Regions from separate parts of the Shewanella sp. Actino-trap-3 genome, predicted to be linked through region 2. Evidence: predicted binding sites of a transcription regulator. Region 2 holds the regulator's gene; each other region holds the start of a gene.

Region 1 (4,639 bases), 670 kb from region 2:
CTGTTTGTGCGCTTACAGGGCTGTCCTGTGGGTTGTGCATGGTGTGATACTAAGCAAACTTGGGATGTATTACCTGAAAATAAAGTTACTGCGGATCAAGTTATTCAAGTTGATGGCACCCTCGGTCGATGGGCTGATCATACTGGGCAAACATTATTGCAAGCGTTCACAGAGAAAGGATTTACGGCTAAGCACATAGTGTTAACCGGTGGTGAGCCGTGCTTGTATGATTTAACAGAGTTAACTACTGACTTTATAGAGGCTGGTTATAAGATCCAGATTGAAACCAGTGGTACTTTTGAAGTGAAATGCCATGCTAAGGTTTGGGTAACTGTATCACCTAAAATCAATATGAAAGGTGGATACAAGGTGCTCGAACAAGCATTAAACCGCGCAAATGAAATTAAACATCCGATCGCCACAGAACATCATATTGAAGAATTAGATGAGTTATTGCGAAATATTGATGTCAGCGATAAAACCATTTGTTTGCAACCGATCAGCCAAAAAGCCCGCGCGACAGAACTTGCAATGAAAGTATGTATTAGTCGTAATTGGCGATTATCTATCCAAACACACAAATATTTGAATATCGACTAGCAGGTATTTATTTCAGGCACAATTGTGTCAACACAGTTGTGCCATAAAAAAGCCGTTGAACACAGGTTCAACGGCTTTTTTATATTCGGATAGTTAACTCAGTAAACCTGTGTCATTAAACGCGGTCAGTTTTTCTCGATAGTGCTCAAAACAACCAATGTTGTCCTCAATCCATTGTGGATTGTAATAGGTATCTAGATAACGCTCTCCGGCATCACAAATCAAGGTCACAATCGAGCCAGTTTGACCGGCACTTCGCATCTGCGATGCCAGCAACAATGCGCCGTATAAGTTTGTGCCGGTTGACGCCCCGGTTTTACGCCCGATGAGTTGTTCTAACCACTGAATCGTTGCGATTGAGGCGGCATCAGGGATTTTAATCATGCTATCAATCACACCAGCAATAAAAGACGGTTCAACGCGAGGTCGGCCAATGCCTTCAATTTTACTGCTTTTATCACTAACCAGAGTGGCATCACCACTGTGAAAGTAATCATAAAATACTGAATTTTCTGGGTCAACGACGCACAGTTGTGTTTGTTGTTGTTGATAACGAATGTAGCGGCCAATGGTGGCACTTGTACCTCCAGTACCAGGGCTCATGACAATCCAACTTGGAATTGGATGAGGTTCTCTCTCCATCTGATTAAAAATCGAGTCAGCAATATTGTTATTACCCCGCCAATCTGTTGCGCGTTCAGCATAAGTGAATTGGTCCATATAATGACCCTTTAACTCAGTGGCTAACCTTTCTGATTCTGCATACATTTGACTGCCATTATCGACAAAATGGCATTGAGCACCATAGAATTCAATTTGTTGGATTTTTTTCTTGGCGGTAGTAGTTGGCATCACTGCGATAAAAGGTAATCCGAGTAATCTTGCAAAATAGGCTTCCGAAACGGCGGTGCTGCCAGAGGAGGATTCAATAATCGGGGTATCTTTTTTTATCCAGCCATTACAGAGCGCATACAGAAATAGTGATCGAGCTAAGCGATGTTTTAAGCTACCAGTGGGGTGAGTACTCTCATCTTTTAAATAAATGTCTATTCCATCAAGTTGTGGAAGATCTAATTTTATAAGATGCGTATCTGCAGAACGTTGATAATCGGCTTCTATTTTTGCGATGGCCTGATTGACCCAAGTAGATGACATGCAATTGCACCCGTTATTCCAAAAAGGAATAAATAATAACTAAAATACAAACTTAAGAGTAGTGTTTATCGACACAAGGAAACAATTATTATTGAATAACGGCGATGAAGGGCAATATTGTTGAGATCAGCTAATCACACAACAATTAGAACAACAATTAGTGCACAAGTAACCCAGTAGTTAGTACAAGTACTACCACAATAAATAACACAATAGTTATCACAACAGATTGTTAGTACAACAGATAATTAGTAAAAAAAATAGTTAGTACAATGGATTGTTAGTACAACAGATAGTTAGCACAACGGATAGTGAGTACAACGGATAGTGAGTACAACGGATAGTGAGTACAACAATAGTGGCGTAAATAGGCTATAACTTGGATGACATAAATTGGTCTAGATGAGGTCGACAAAGCGCAGATAGGGAAATATTTTAACGGGGTAAATAACCGATAGGACACAGTAATAAAACAGCGTTGAATTAAAGCAAGATGTAAAATGGTGGAGGGAGAAGGATTCGAACCTTCGAAGGCTGAGCCGTCAGATTTACAGTCTGATCCCTTTGGCCACTCGGGAACCCCTCCACAGCAAGATAGATACGAATAAAAGAAAGATGGTGGAGGGAGAAGGATTCGAACCTTCGAAGGCTGAGCCGTCAGATTTACAGTCTGATCCCTTTGGCCACTCGGGAACCCCTCCACATTTTTTCTTTTTTTCTTACTCTCTTTTTACATTTTAACTCTTTACAGCTTTACCACATCGCAAATGGTGGAGGGAGAAGGATTCGAACCTTCGAAGGCTGAGCCGTCAGATTTACAGTCTGATCCCTTTGGCCACTCGGGAACCCCTCCTCAATTGCGGCCGCCATAGTAGTCAGAAACCTTTTATATGTAAAGTGTAAAATTGAATATATTGCTAAAGTTTATGACTGTTTGGTCGATAAATTAGCATCGAGCAGTAGTAGTGATGTTTTTATATGCAAATTGAATCAACATTAGTCAATGAATTACAAATAGGGAACCGATTAAACGTCGCGATTGAACATAATCGTCGCGGTGAATTTGGTTTGCTATTGGCTATGTTGTCGGTTGATGCCGTTGATATGGCTCAATTTCAATTGGATAATGATATAGAGAGCACGCAAAAGCTACGAAGACAGTTTGCGGTACCGCCAGCGCAATTACTGGTTGATGATATATCAGTCCACCCGGACACTATCGATAACGCTATTGTGTTTCAGCAGCAAGGGGCAAGGCAGTTCCAACTTCAACAAGCATTAACGCCCGAAGCGCTTGTGATTAGAGGCTCTCAACCAGATGCGATGGTTGAAGTCTTAAGTAACTGTGATTACCTAACTAAAAATAAAGCCATTAATGCTTACCAACAACATACTCCAATAGAAGAGATGCATTTTCTGGATCAGCTCAATACACAACGTAAGATTTCAAATACCTTATCATTACAGTTGGCTTAACTGCTTAGGGGTAATACGGTGCTGTTACTCTTAATAGTATAGAGTGAATATTTTTGGTAATTGTGAGCATGGCAAATAAAATTCAGCCAAAACTGGGTTATATTTGTGGTTCGACGTTAAACAAACTGATGGGGTGAGTAATGATTGAGAAAATTAAACAGCAACAAGGTAATGTCAATGACACCTGTGCGGAATGTGGTAGTTATGTTGATATTGGTGCCGTCGTTGAAGCAGAAGATACTTTATTGATGCTTAGTTTTGTCGGTGACGATGCATTGTTACAAGCACAAGCTATGCAGCAAATAGCACAACAACGTTTTACTGATACAAAAGCTGAAATTGTTGATGAGGATAACACTATTGCTTTGAAGCTTGATTTCGCTTATAGCGTGGAGAAGATGATTTTTCAACTTGAAAATCAACTTTAGATTTATGGCACTTTGTAATGAAAATAAAAACGTGTTACGTGTTTGTTGTTAAACACTTTTTATGGGAGTGAGCATCGTGTGTCAACAATCCTAATTAAGCGTAACAATATATTACCAAAGGATTGCTGTTTTAGAGTATCGGGTGTAATCTGCTTTACTTAATCAAAGGTATAGTAGCTTATGCTAATTTAATATTCTAAATGTCTTTAACACGAGTTTCGCTCCCGGTGCATTGCTGTTATATGTTGACTCACGCTGTGAATATCAGAAAATAATAATAAGTGTATTGAGTTAATAATGTTAAAAATTTAGGGTGATGAAGCCATTTTTTCGGAATGTAAATGAATCGAAAAGAGCAACAGCACTTATTGGAATTAATTGTAAATTCCAGTGCTAAACAACAAGGTGATTTCAAAAAAACCGCAGAGTTGGTATGCCAACAGCTGCGAGAATATTTCGCTGCGTCATTTGTATCTGTTTGGTCATTGAGAAATAAAACCGATAATAACGGCTTTGCTGACGATGACGATTTTATCTGTGAGCATACCTTAGTCGCTAGCAAGGTTAACGACAAACTGAGTCATTTATCTCATTTGAGACAAATGAGCATTGACCCTCAATATTTTAACGAATTACGTTCCCATCGATATATTTTATCCACCGACAGCACGCATATAAATTTAGTTCAAACATTTTCTGAGTACTACCAACACCACAACATCGCCACCAGCATTGATATTGCCATCCGAATAAATGGCCATATAGAGGGCATTTTGTCGGTGGAAAGCTGTGAAGCGGCCCGTTGGATAGAATCTGATATTCAGTTTGCTATTCAATGTGCTGATCAATTGGCATTAACATTATCTACGCGCTATACCTATGATCGCAATGAACAAATTTGTATGTTGCGAAATGCTACCGAGCAATCAGAGCATGTTGTCATGCTGGTGAATACCGATAGTCGTATTATTGAGTATGTT
Region 2 (4,639 bases):
CGTTTATATCAGCAACTAGATAATTTAACAGCCAATAGTAGAATTCCAATTAGGAGCTACTTAGTCTTGTCGGCGACCGGTCAACGTCGCGTATTGCAAGATGCGGTTGAACATTTTAAACGGATCCCATTAGCGGGTGCGATTTTAACCAAGTTAGATGAATCAATATCAATTGCAGGTGCTTTGAGCGTATTGATTCAAAATGAGTTACCATTGAGCTATGTTACTGACGGCCAACGTGTTCCTGAGGACATGAAAGTGGCTGATACCCTAGAGTTGGCTAAGCAGGCTCTGGCGGCATTAAATGAAACAGAACAACAATCGTCACAAGACACAGCGTGGTCTAATGACAACGCCTATGCATTTGAGTAAAGTTATGACACGGGATCAAGCAAGTGGTTTACGTATGATGAATCAACCAAATAACGATAAAGTTAAAGTAATTGCCGTATCCGGTGGTAAAGGCGGAGTGGGCAAAACCAGTGTGTCAATTAATACCGCCGTTGCATTAGCTGAAAAAGGCAAACGCGTATTAGTACTTGATGCCGATTTAGGGTTAGCCAACGTCGATGTCATGCTGGGGATCCGCGCTGAGAAAAATTTATCTCATGTTTTGTCCGGTGATGCCGAATTAGATGACATCATTGTGCGCGGACCCAAAGGGATCGGTATTGTTCCTGCTACGTCAGGTTCTCAAGCGATGGTTGAATTGACGCAAGCACAACATGCCGGACTTATCCGTGCATTTAGTGAAATGCGTACTCAGTTCGATATTTTAATTGTTGATACTGCTGCCGGAATATCAGATATGGTGCTGAGTTTTTCTCGTGCATCACAGGATGTATTAATTGTTGTTTGCGACGAGCCGACATCGATTACCGATGCTTATGCACTGATTAAAATTTTAAGTCGCGAGCATGGTGTGTTCCACTTCAAAATTGTGGCAAATATGGTGCGTAGTTTACGAGAAGGTATGGAATTATTTGCAAAACTGAGTAAAGTGACCGATAGATTTTTAGATGTTGCTTTAGAGCTGGTTGCAACAATACCCTTTGATGAGAATTTACGTAAAGCGGTTCGTAAGCAAAAGTTAGTTGTTGAAGCGTATCCTAAATCTCCTTCAGCTATTGCTTACCATGGATTAGCCAATAAAGTTATGACCTGGCCGGTGCCACAACAGCCCGGCGGCCATTTAGAATTCTTTGTTGAACGTCTTGTACAACGTAAGCCGATACAAGAAGGAAGAACGGGTGAATAAAGCCGCAGCGTATACTCAGTTCGATAACAAAACATCTATTGTTGAACAGTATGCACCGCTGGTTAAAAGAATTGCTCATCATATGCTGGCAAGATTACCAGCATCGGTGCAACTCGATGACCTATTACAAGCTGGGATGATGGGGTTGCTTGAGGCCTCATCAAAATTTGATGATAGTAAAGGGGCCAAATTTGAAACCTTTGCTGGTATCCGAATTCGTGGTGCAATGATAGATGAAATTCGCCGAGGTGACTGGGTTCCACGCTCAGTTCATCGTAATAATCGTCGTGTAGCACAAGTGATTGATGAATTAGGGCAGAAGCTTGGACGTGATGCTCATGATACTGAAATTGCAGAAAAACTTGATATGTCGCTTGATGAATACCATCACATCTTAAATGATGTTTCTGTTGGTAAAATCATCGGTATAGAAGATCTTGGTGTTGCGCAAGATGTGTTAATCACAGACAACGAATCGCCAGATGAAACCTTTGACTCGCTTGCTGAAATTCAATTTCAATCTGCATTGGTTGAAGCAATTAAGACATTGCCAGAAAGAGATGCGTTAGTGCTGTCGTTATATTATGACGAAGCATTAAATTTAAAAGAAATTGGTGCAATCCTTGAAGTTAGCGAATCGCGAGTAAGCCAGATATTAAGTCAGGCAATGCTCAGGTTAAAAGCCAAACTCAAGCATTGGACACAAGAATAATAACTTATATAGAGCGAACGAGAGTCAGCTCACCGGAGGAAACCTTGGACAAGAATATGAAGATTCTTATTGTTGACGATTTTTCAACAATGAGGCGTATCATTAAGAACTTGTTGCGAGACTTGGGATACAATAATACTCAAGAAGCAGATGATGGCTCAACAGCCCTACCAATGTTACAAAAAGGCGATTTTGATTTTGTAGTAACAGACTGGAACATGCCTGGAATGCAAGGTATTGATTTACTTAGAGCCATTCGTGCTGATGATTCGTTAAAGCATTTACCTGTATTGATGGTAACCGCTGAAGCTAAGCGTGAACAAATTATTGCTGCAGCGCAAGCTGGTGTAAATGGTTATGTAGTAAAACCTTTCACCGCCGCTACGTTAAAAGAAAAGCTAGATAAAATCTTTGAACGACTCGCATAACCAAGGATTAGTCATGCAGGCATCAATATCGGGCTTGGTCACTCTTGAACAAGCCCAAGAACTTGTTGAATTACTTACCTCGGGTAATCAAGAAAAAGCTGATGATTACATCAGAGAGCTTGCCACGCCATTGCAGCGTGAGCTTTTTGAAGAAGTCGGTAAGTTAACTCGACAACTCCACAGTGCACTAAAAGATTTCCAAGTTGATAACCGTTTATCTGAATTAGCGAATACCGAAATACCGGATGCTAAAGAAAGGTTGAACTATGTTATCGATATGACAGAACAAGCTGCAAATAAAACCATGGATGCAGTTGAAGAATGTCTTCCTTTGGCCGATACCATCATTAGCAATATACAATCAGTGACGCCCATGTGGGATAAATTGATGCGTCGTGATATAGAATTGGGTGAATTTAAGTCACTTTGTCATGATGTTCAACAGTTTATGTCGCATAGCGAGCATGACTCTAATCGCCTTCGCGAGCTGTTAAATCAAATTTTAATGGCGCAAGACTTTCAAGATTTGACCGGTCAAATGATCCGTCGAGTGATTGATTTAGTTCGTGAAGTAGAAACTAATTTGGTTTCAATGCTAACAGTGTTTGGTGATAATGCTAGCGAATTATTGCCTACTATAAACGATAATAAAATAGAAGCAGAAGGTCCCATTATGCATGCTGAACGGCGTGAAGATGTGGTAACTGGTCAAGATGAAGTAGATGATCTGCTATCAAGTCTGGGTTTCTAATTAGGAGTCAATTTAATGTCTTTTGATGTTGATGAAGAGATACTCCAGGACTTTTTAATTGAAGCTGGTGAGATTTTAGAGCTTCTACAGGAGCAGCTCGTTACTCTTGAAAATAATCCTGATGACAGTGATTTACTTAATGCTATTTTCCGTGGATTTCACACCGTTAAAGGTGGGGCTGGTTTTTTAAGTCTGGGTCCAATGGTTGATGTTTGTCATGAAGCTGAAAATACCTTCGACCTTTTACGCACCCGCAAACGCGGCGTAAATTCAGAGTTAATGGATATTATTTTGCAAGCGGTTGATGCGATTAATACCATGTTTGCTCAAACTCAGCAGGGACAGCAACAAGACTCCGCTGATCCTGCGTTACTCGCTAAACTCAAATTATTAAGTTCAGGTGCGCCATTGCCTTCAGAAATGACGGCAGGAGAGCCAGAACCAATTGAAAATGTTGTTGAGTTTAACCAGCCTGAATCCATCGAAGAAATGAGTACGCCCTCAGCGCAAACATCCGGCTCAGGCAGTATTGATGAAATTGATGAGTCTGAATTTGAAGCTTTACTTGATGCTTTACATGGTACAGGCAAAAGTCCTGCTTCATCTAAAGCTTCTGATAGTAAAAAAGCCAATATCGATTCAACGTCTGCGGTAACCAATAGTAGTGACGACATTACTGATGATGAATTTGAAGCATTGTTAGATGAATTACATGGCTCAGGATCGTTTAAAGCTAAATCAGAAGCGGTAGTTTCAGCTACGCCAGCTACCCCGCCTGTTGCTGAACCTCTTGTTGATTCTGATGAATTCACTGACGATGAATTTGAACGTCTTTTAGATGAATTACACGGTAAAGGTACCGCGCCGGTAGTTAAACCACAATCAACTACCGCTGTAGAGTCCAATAAAGTGGTCGCTCCCCCAGTGGTAAAACCGACGGCAACGCCAGTTGTTAAGCCGGTAGCGGCATCTGCCCCGGCAGTTGCTCCTAAAGCGCCTTCTGTTCCGCAAGGTGAGACAACCGTTCGTGTTGATACCGCTCGATTAGACGACATCATGAATATGGTCGGTGAGTTGGTCTTAGTTCGTAACCGACTGGTTAGCTTAGGCATTAATCGTGAAGATGAGGAAATGTCTAAGGCTCTTGCTAACCTTGATTTAGTCACTGCTGATTTGCAAGGCGCAGTGATGAAGACCCGCATGCAGCCTATCAAGAAAGTGTTTGGCCGATTCCCTCGTGTTGTTCGAGATATGGCCCGCACCTTAAATAAAGAAATTAATTTAGTCATGATTGGTGAAGATACCGATCTTGATAAAAATTTAGTTGAGGCGTTAGCCGATCCTTTGGTCCACTTGGTGCGAAACTCAGTCGATCACGGTATCGAAATGCCGATTACTCGTGAAGCAAGTGGCAAATCTCGAACGGGCACGATTACCTTATCGGCTAGCCAAGAAGGTGACCACATCCTACTTAAAATTGAGGATGATGG
Region 3 (4,639 bases), 2.3 Mb from region 2:
ATACACACCATTTTTATCAGTGCCGCTGGAGAAGGGTCTAGTGTTAAACGTTTAATTTTTCCTTGTTCAAAGCATACTAATTCTCCTTCGATTTCTGTCATTCGATTACAGTTTTTACAGCTTAAACTTAAGCTTTTTGCATTTAGATCTACTGCATTCGTTTTTATATTCAATACGAAACCCTCTGGATTGATGCCTCTTTAAATCACAATAAGACTACTTATTGTGATCAATATCAAGCATATTATACACCTTTTCTCATTTTCGGCAAAGTAATCCGCGCACTAGAGCCCTGTAATTTACTGGGGTTCATGACCTACACTATTGCATATGTCGGTAATGTTTATCGAGAGTGACTGCGACCCCAGACGATTGCACAATACGAGCATGGTGGCGGGTTAAATATCTTGGATCTGTTACGCCGCATGAATGTGCGATCATGATTAAATCATAGTGTAAAAAATGATTATAGTTTGCGACACGTACCGATTTATCTTTAGGATCTAAGCCTTTTTGTAGCCGTGTATTATGAGTTGTAATGCCAGTGGGGCAAGTGTCTTTGTTACATTGCAGCGATTGAATACAGCCTAAGGCAAACATATTTCCACGGGCGGAAGCAATAAAATCGGCACCAGTGGCTAATGCCCATGCCACATATGAGGGCATGATCATTTTCCCCGTAGCAATAATTTTAATGCGTTGCTTAAAGCCGCGTTCATTCAGTAAATCAACCAGTAACGGTAAACTCTGTCGTAGTGGTAAGCCCACATTATCCATCAGAGCTTGTGGCGCTGCGCCTGTACCGCCATCGGAACTGTCTAAGGTAAAAAAGTCTGGTGCATGCTCAATACCACGGCGCTCAATTTCATCCAGGAATTCGGTTACCCAAGACATATCGCCTAACACAGCCTTAATTCCTGTTGGTTTGCCGGTAATATCTCTTACCTGATTTATCATATCGACAATGTCAGCTACGTTGTTTAATTCAATGTGTCCATTGGGGCTAATTGAGTCTTGTCCCGCTGGGATCCCGCGAATAATGGCAATTTCTTCAGTCACTTTTATGGCGGGTAAAATACCACCTTTACCGGGCTTAGCACCTTGGCTTAACTTAATTTCAAACATTTTGACTTCAGGATGCGCTGCAATTTCGGTGAGTTTTTGTGCGTCTAAATGGCCTTGAGCATTACGGACACCGTATTTAGCTGTGCCTATTTGAAATACTAAATCACAATGACCTTTTAGATGGTAAGGGCTTAATCCTCCCTCGCCAGTATTGAGCCAACAGCCTGCTTTTGCTGCGCCATGGGATAGTGCTGTAATCGCTGGGCGAGATAATGCCCCAAAGCTCATTGCTGATATATGGCAAATTTTCTCGGTTATGTAAGGGTGATTACAATCGGGGCCAATGGTGACAGCGATGGTTTTATGGGTGTCATGATCATTGATGGGGAATGCTGAGTTCATGAACATTACTGCCCCCGGTTTATCTAAGATCTGAGTAGAACCAAACGCAATGGTGCGGTCAACATTTTTAGCGGCGCGATATACCCAACTGCGTTCGGCGCGATTAAATGGCAGCTCTTCGCGGTCTTGGGCAAAAAAGTATTGTCTAAAAAACTCGCCTTGTTTTTCTAGAATATACCTAAAACGGCCGATGACAGGGTAGTTATGCCGAATGGCTTGTTTAGTTTGCAGTTTATCAGCGATAAACATGTAAATTACCGCAATGAGCAAGAACCAGAATAACATTAATAAAAGACCAGAAAAAATATCTATTCCCCACATAAACCAATGTTGTTGCAGCATATTTTTGTCCTTAATTAAAATTCAGTGTGAGAGACTCAGTATGGGTGATAATGATAAAATTAATCTTATTAACTAGCCATATTAGCAATAACCAATACGAGGTAACTATATCGTTACACTTTTGACCTCGTTATCAAACGGTTTTCTTTTGCAGTAGTAAGGCATTAATTGATGCGATTGTGATGCGTTGAAGCTTACTTTTTCAATTTAGCGGGTATTGCTAATGTACACATTAACGCTGTTATTTGGGCTATCCTTTACATTATCGTTATGCAATATAGGCCTTTAGTTCGCCATTAATATCGTAAGGGGGTGAATGAGATGAATCGTTATATTTATCTATTATGACTTCAGAGATTCATTTTTTGGTCGATATTTAGGCTATCTATTATGCTAAATGAGAAATTATTATGGATGTTAACAATGCGGCTTCAACTAATGCGACCCCTGCACTAGAAAGTAAAAGCACTTCAACCCGTGCCGCCACTTCGTCAACTCAAGCCGCTTCCAATAACGCTAGCTCAGCGGTCAACTTATCCACCAAAATATCAGCGAGCCAACTCAGTCGTCAAATAATGAATAACAACATTCTGGCAGCACAAGAGGAAGTGAGCATTGCTGCCGGTGACAAGTCCATGGCATTACTTTATCGCGCCGCGATTGAAGCCATTAACGAAGAGCTTGCACCAATGCGAGGAGAAAACTCAGTCCAAAAGAGCCTTGCGAGTGGGGTTGATTACTCGCCAGAAGCAACTGCTGATCGTATTGTTAGCTTTGCAACAGCGTTTTTCTCTGTGCATCAACAACAAAACCAATCTATGGTGCTCGATGAACAAGTTGACAGCTTTATGCTCAAAATTGGAGATGCAATCGATCACGGTTTTAAAGAGGCAAGTGATATTTTGTCTGGTTTAAAAGTACTAGAGGGCGATATTGCTGCTGGTGTTGATAAAACATATGAGCTGATACAGCAAGGGTTAGCGCAATTTAGACAGGATAAGTCGACTAAAGATGGATCACAAAGCGTGACTCAAGCTACTTAGTCTCTTATGATTAAGATAGGCTTTCAGCGATAAGGATAGTGACTATGTGGACAACGGGTAAGGTAATTGAGCGCATTGATTGGAATGATAAATTATTCTCATTGCGCATCAAAGCCGATGTCGAACCTTTTATCGCAGGTCAGTTTATTAAGCTCAGCCAAATGCGTGATGAAAAGCGTGTCGCGCGGGCGTATTCACTGGTAAATTCTCCAGGTACGGATTATGTCGAAGTGCTGGCGGTGTCGGTAGAGGATGGGCAATTATCTCCAGATCTAAAAGCATTAAACCCGGGAGACACCATCGAAGTGACGCCCAAAGCGACTGGATTTATGACCTTAGATGAAGTGCCTAACGGCGTATTGCAAGGCAAACATTTATGGTTCTTTGCTACGGGTACCGCTGTGGGTCCTTTTATCTCTATGCTGGCAACGGCAGAACCTTGGCAACGCTTTGAAAAAGTCGTATTAGTTTATGGTGTCCGTTTCGCTGAAGATTTAGCTTATTTAGCAACCATTAACCAGTTTATTGAACAACATCCACAGCAGTTTGTGTTTATTCCGATTGTGACCCGTGAAGACTATCCTGAAGGGTTATCGTGTCGCATTCCTGATGGCATTAGCAGTGGATTAATTGAACAAAAAGCGGGGTTAGGGATTAATGCAGAACATTCTCAAGTGATGATCTGTGGTAACCCAGGGATGATAAGTGACGCTCAAATAGCCCTAGTAGATAAAGGATTAGCCAAAAATCTTCGACGTGCTCCTGGGCAAATAACGGTCGAAAAATATTGGTAATATCATAAATCATAAACACTAATGCCGTGATGGTAGATCCTCATCAGTGTTTACTGATTTGTGTGGGCATTCTTTCCCCCGCTTAAAAATTCACTATCCCGAGTGAAACAGCACTTGCTCCTTTTAAGATGATCACTTACCCTATTGCAATTGATAACCATTATCAATCGCGTCGACGATGGCGCAATATTGTTTCAGTTAGGGAGCGTTGATTAATGAAGTTGCTAAAAAGTGTCGCATTATTAGGGTTGGCTTGTGTGGCTTCTTCTGTCAGTGCAGCAGAGGCATTAACGGTTTATTCTTATCGTCAAGCTTTCCTGATTGAGCCCATTGTAGAAAAATTTACCCAACAAAGTGGTATCGACGTTAATGTCGTATTTGCTAAAGATGGCATTGCTGAACGGATAGCGCGTGAAGGTCGTTTATCTCCTGCTGACGTAATACTGACATCAGACTTTTCTCGCTTGATGGAGTTGGTGGATAAAGATCTTGTTTCTCCGGTCCAAAGCAGCATTATTGACCATAATATTCCGCCTCAATATCGCTCACAACAACACAATTGGTTCGCACTAACTATGCGCGTGCGTAATTTATATTCTTCTAAAGATCGTACTGGTAAAATTGATATTGATTACGAGGACTTAGCCTTAGCACAATACAAAGGTAAAATTTGTACTCGCAGCGGTAAACACCCTTATAACGTCGCATTAGTGGCCTCGATGATCGCTCATGATGGTAAAGCGAAAACTAAAACCTGGCTACAAGGGGTTAAAGCTAATTTAGCCCGTAAGCCTCAAGGTAATGATCGTGATCAAGTATTAGCCGTTAAAGAAGGCTTGTGTGATATTGCTATCGGTAACAGCTATTACTACGGCAATATGTTAATGGATAGAAACCAAAAAAGTTGGGCGCAAGCTGTCGACATTAATTTTCCTAATCAACAGAACCGTGGCGCTCATGTCAACGTATCAGGAATGGCATTAGCCAAACATG

The links. The regulator FliA, encoded in region 2, starts transcription of late flagellar genes. The targets are predictions, from matches to a motif close to CTAAAGNTNNNNNNNNNNNNGCCGATA.
Region 1: a site for FliA is predicted at 2,673-2,699, ahead of CXF80_RS04815 (VC2046/SO_2500 family protein). Genes of this name have one in related genera too.
Region 3: a site for FliA is predicted at 2,158-2,184, ahead of CXF80_RS17735 (DUF5610 domain-containing protein). Genes of this name have one in related genera too.

Annotation. Positions count from the first base shown of each region.
Region 1 covers NZ_PJCE01000001.1:1,131,918-1,136,556, reverse strand. Annotated here, with positions in the region: gene queE (7-carboxy-7-deazaguanine synthase QueE) at 1-600, shown strand, start outside; gene CXF80_RS04835 (PLP-dependent cysteine synthase family protein) at 694-1,755, opposite strand; tRNA gene CXF80_RS04830 (tRNA-Tyr) at 2,257-2,341, opposite strand; tRNA gene CXF80_RS04825 (tRNA-Tyr) at 2,372-2,456, opposite strand; tRNA gene CXF80_RS04820 (tRNA-Tyr) at 2,524-2,608, opposite strand; gene CXF80_RS04815 (VC2046/SO_2500 family protein) at 2,734-3,231, shown strand; gene CXF80_RS04810 (DUF406 family protein) at 3,372-3,659, shown strand; gene CXF80_RS04805 (sensor domain-containing phosphodiesterase) at 4,001-4,639, shown strand, end outside.
Region 2 covers NZ_PJCE01000001.1:1,803,868-1,808,506, reverse strand. Annotated here, with positions in the region: gene flhF (flagellar biosynthesis protein FlhF) at 1-372, shown strand, start outside; gene CXF80_RS07670 (MinD/ParA family protein) at 377-1,258, shown strand; gene CXF80_RS07665 (RNA polymerase sigma factor FliA) at 1,251-1,970, shown strand; gene cheY (chemotaxis response regulator CheY) at 2,015-2,398, shown strand; gene CXF80_RS07655 (protein phosphatase CheZ) at 2,412-3,149, shown strand; gene CXF80_RS07650 (chemotaxis protein CheA) at 3,165-4,639, shown strand, end outside.
Region 3 covers NZ_PJCE01000001.1:4,073,559-4,078,197, forward strand. Annotated here, with positions in the region: gene CXF80_RS17725 (hypothetical protein) at 1-173, opposite strand, end outside; gene CXF80_RS17730 (FMN-binding glutamate synthase family protein) at 322-1,809, opposite strand; gene CXF80_RS17735 (DUF5610 domain-containing protein) at 2,220-2,852, shown strand; gene CXF80_RS17740 (ferredoxin--NADP reductase) at 2,897-3,646, shown strand; gene CXF80_RS17745 (extracellular solute-binding protein) at 3,862-4,639, shown strand, end outside.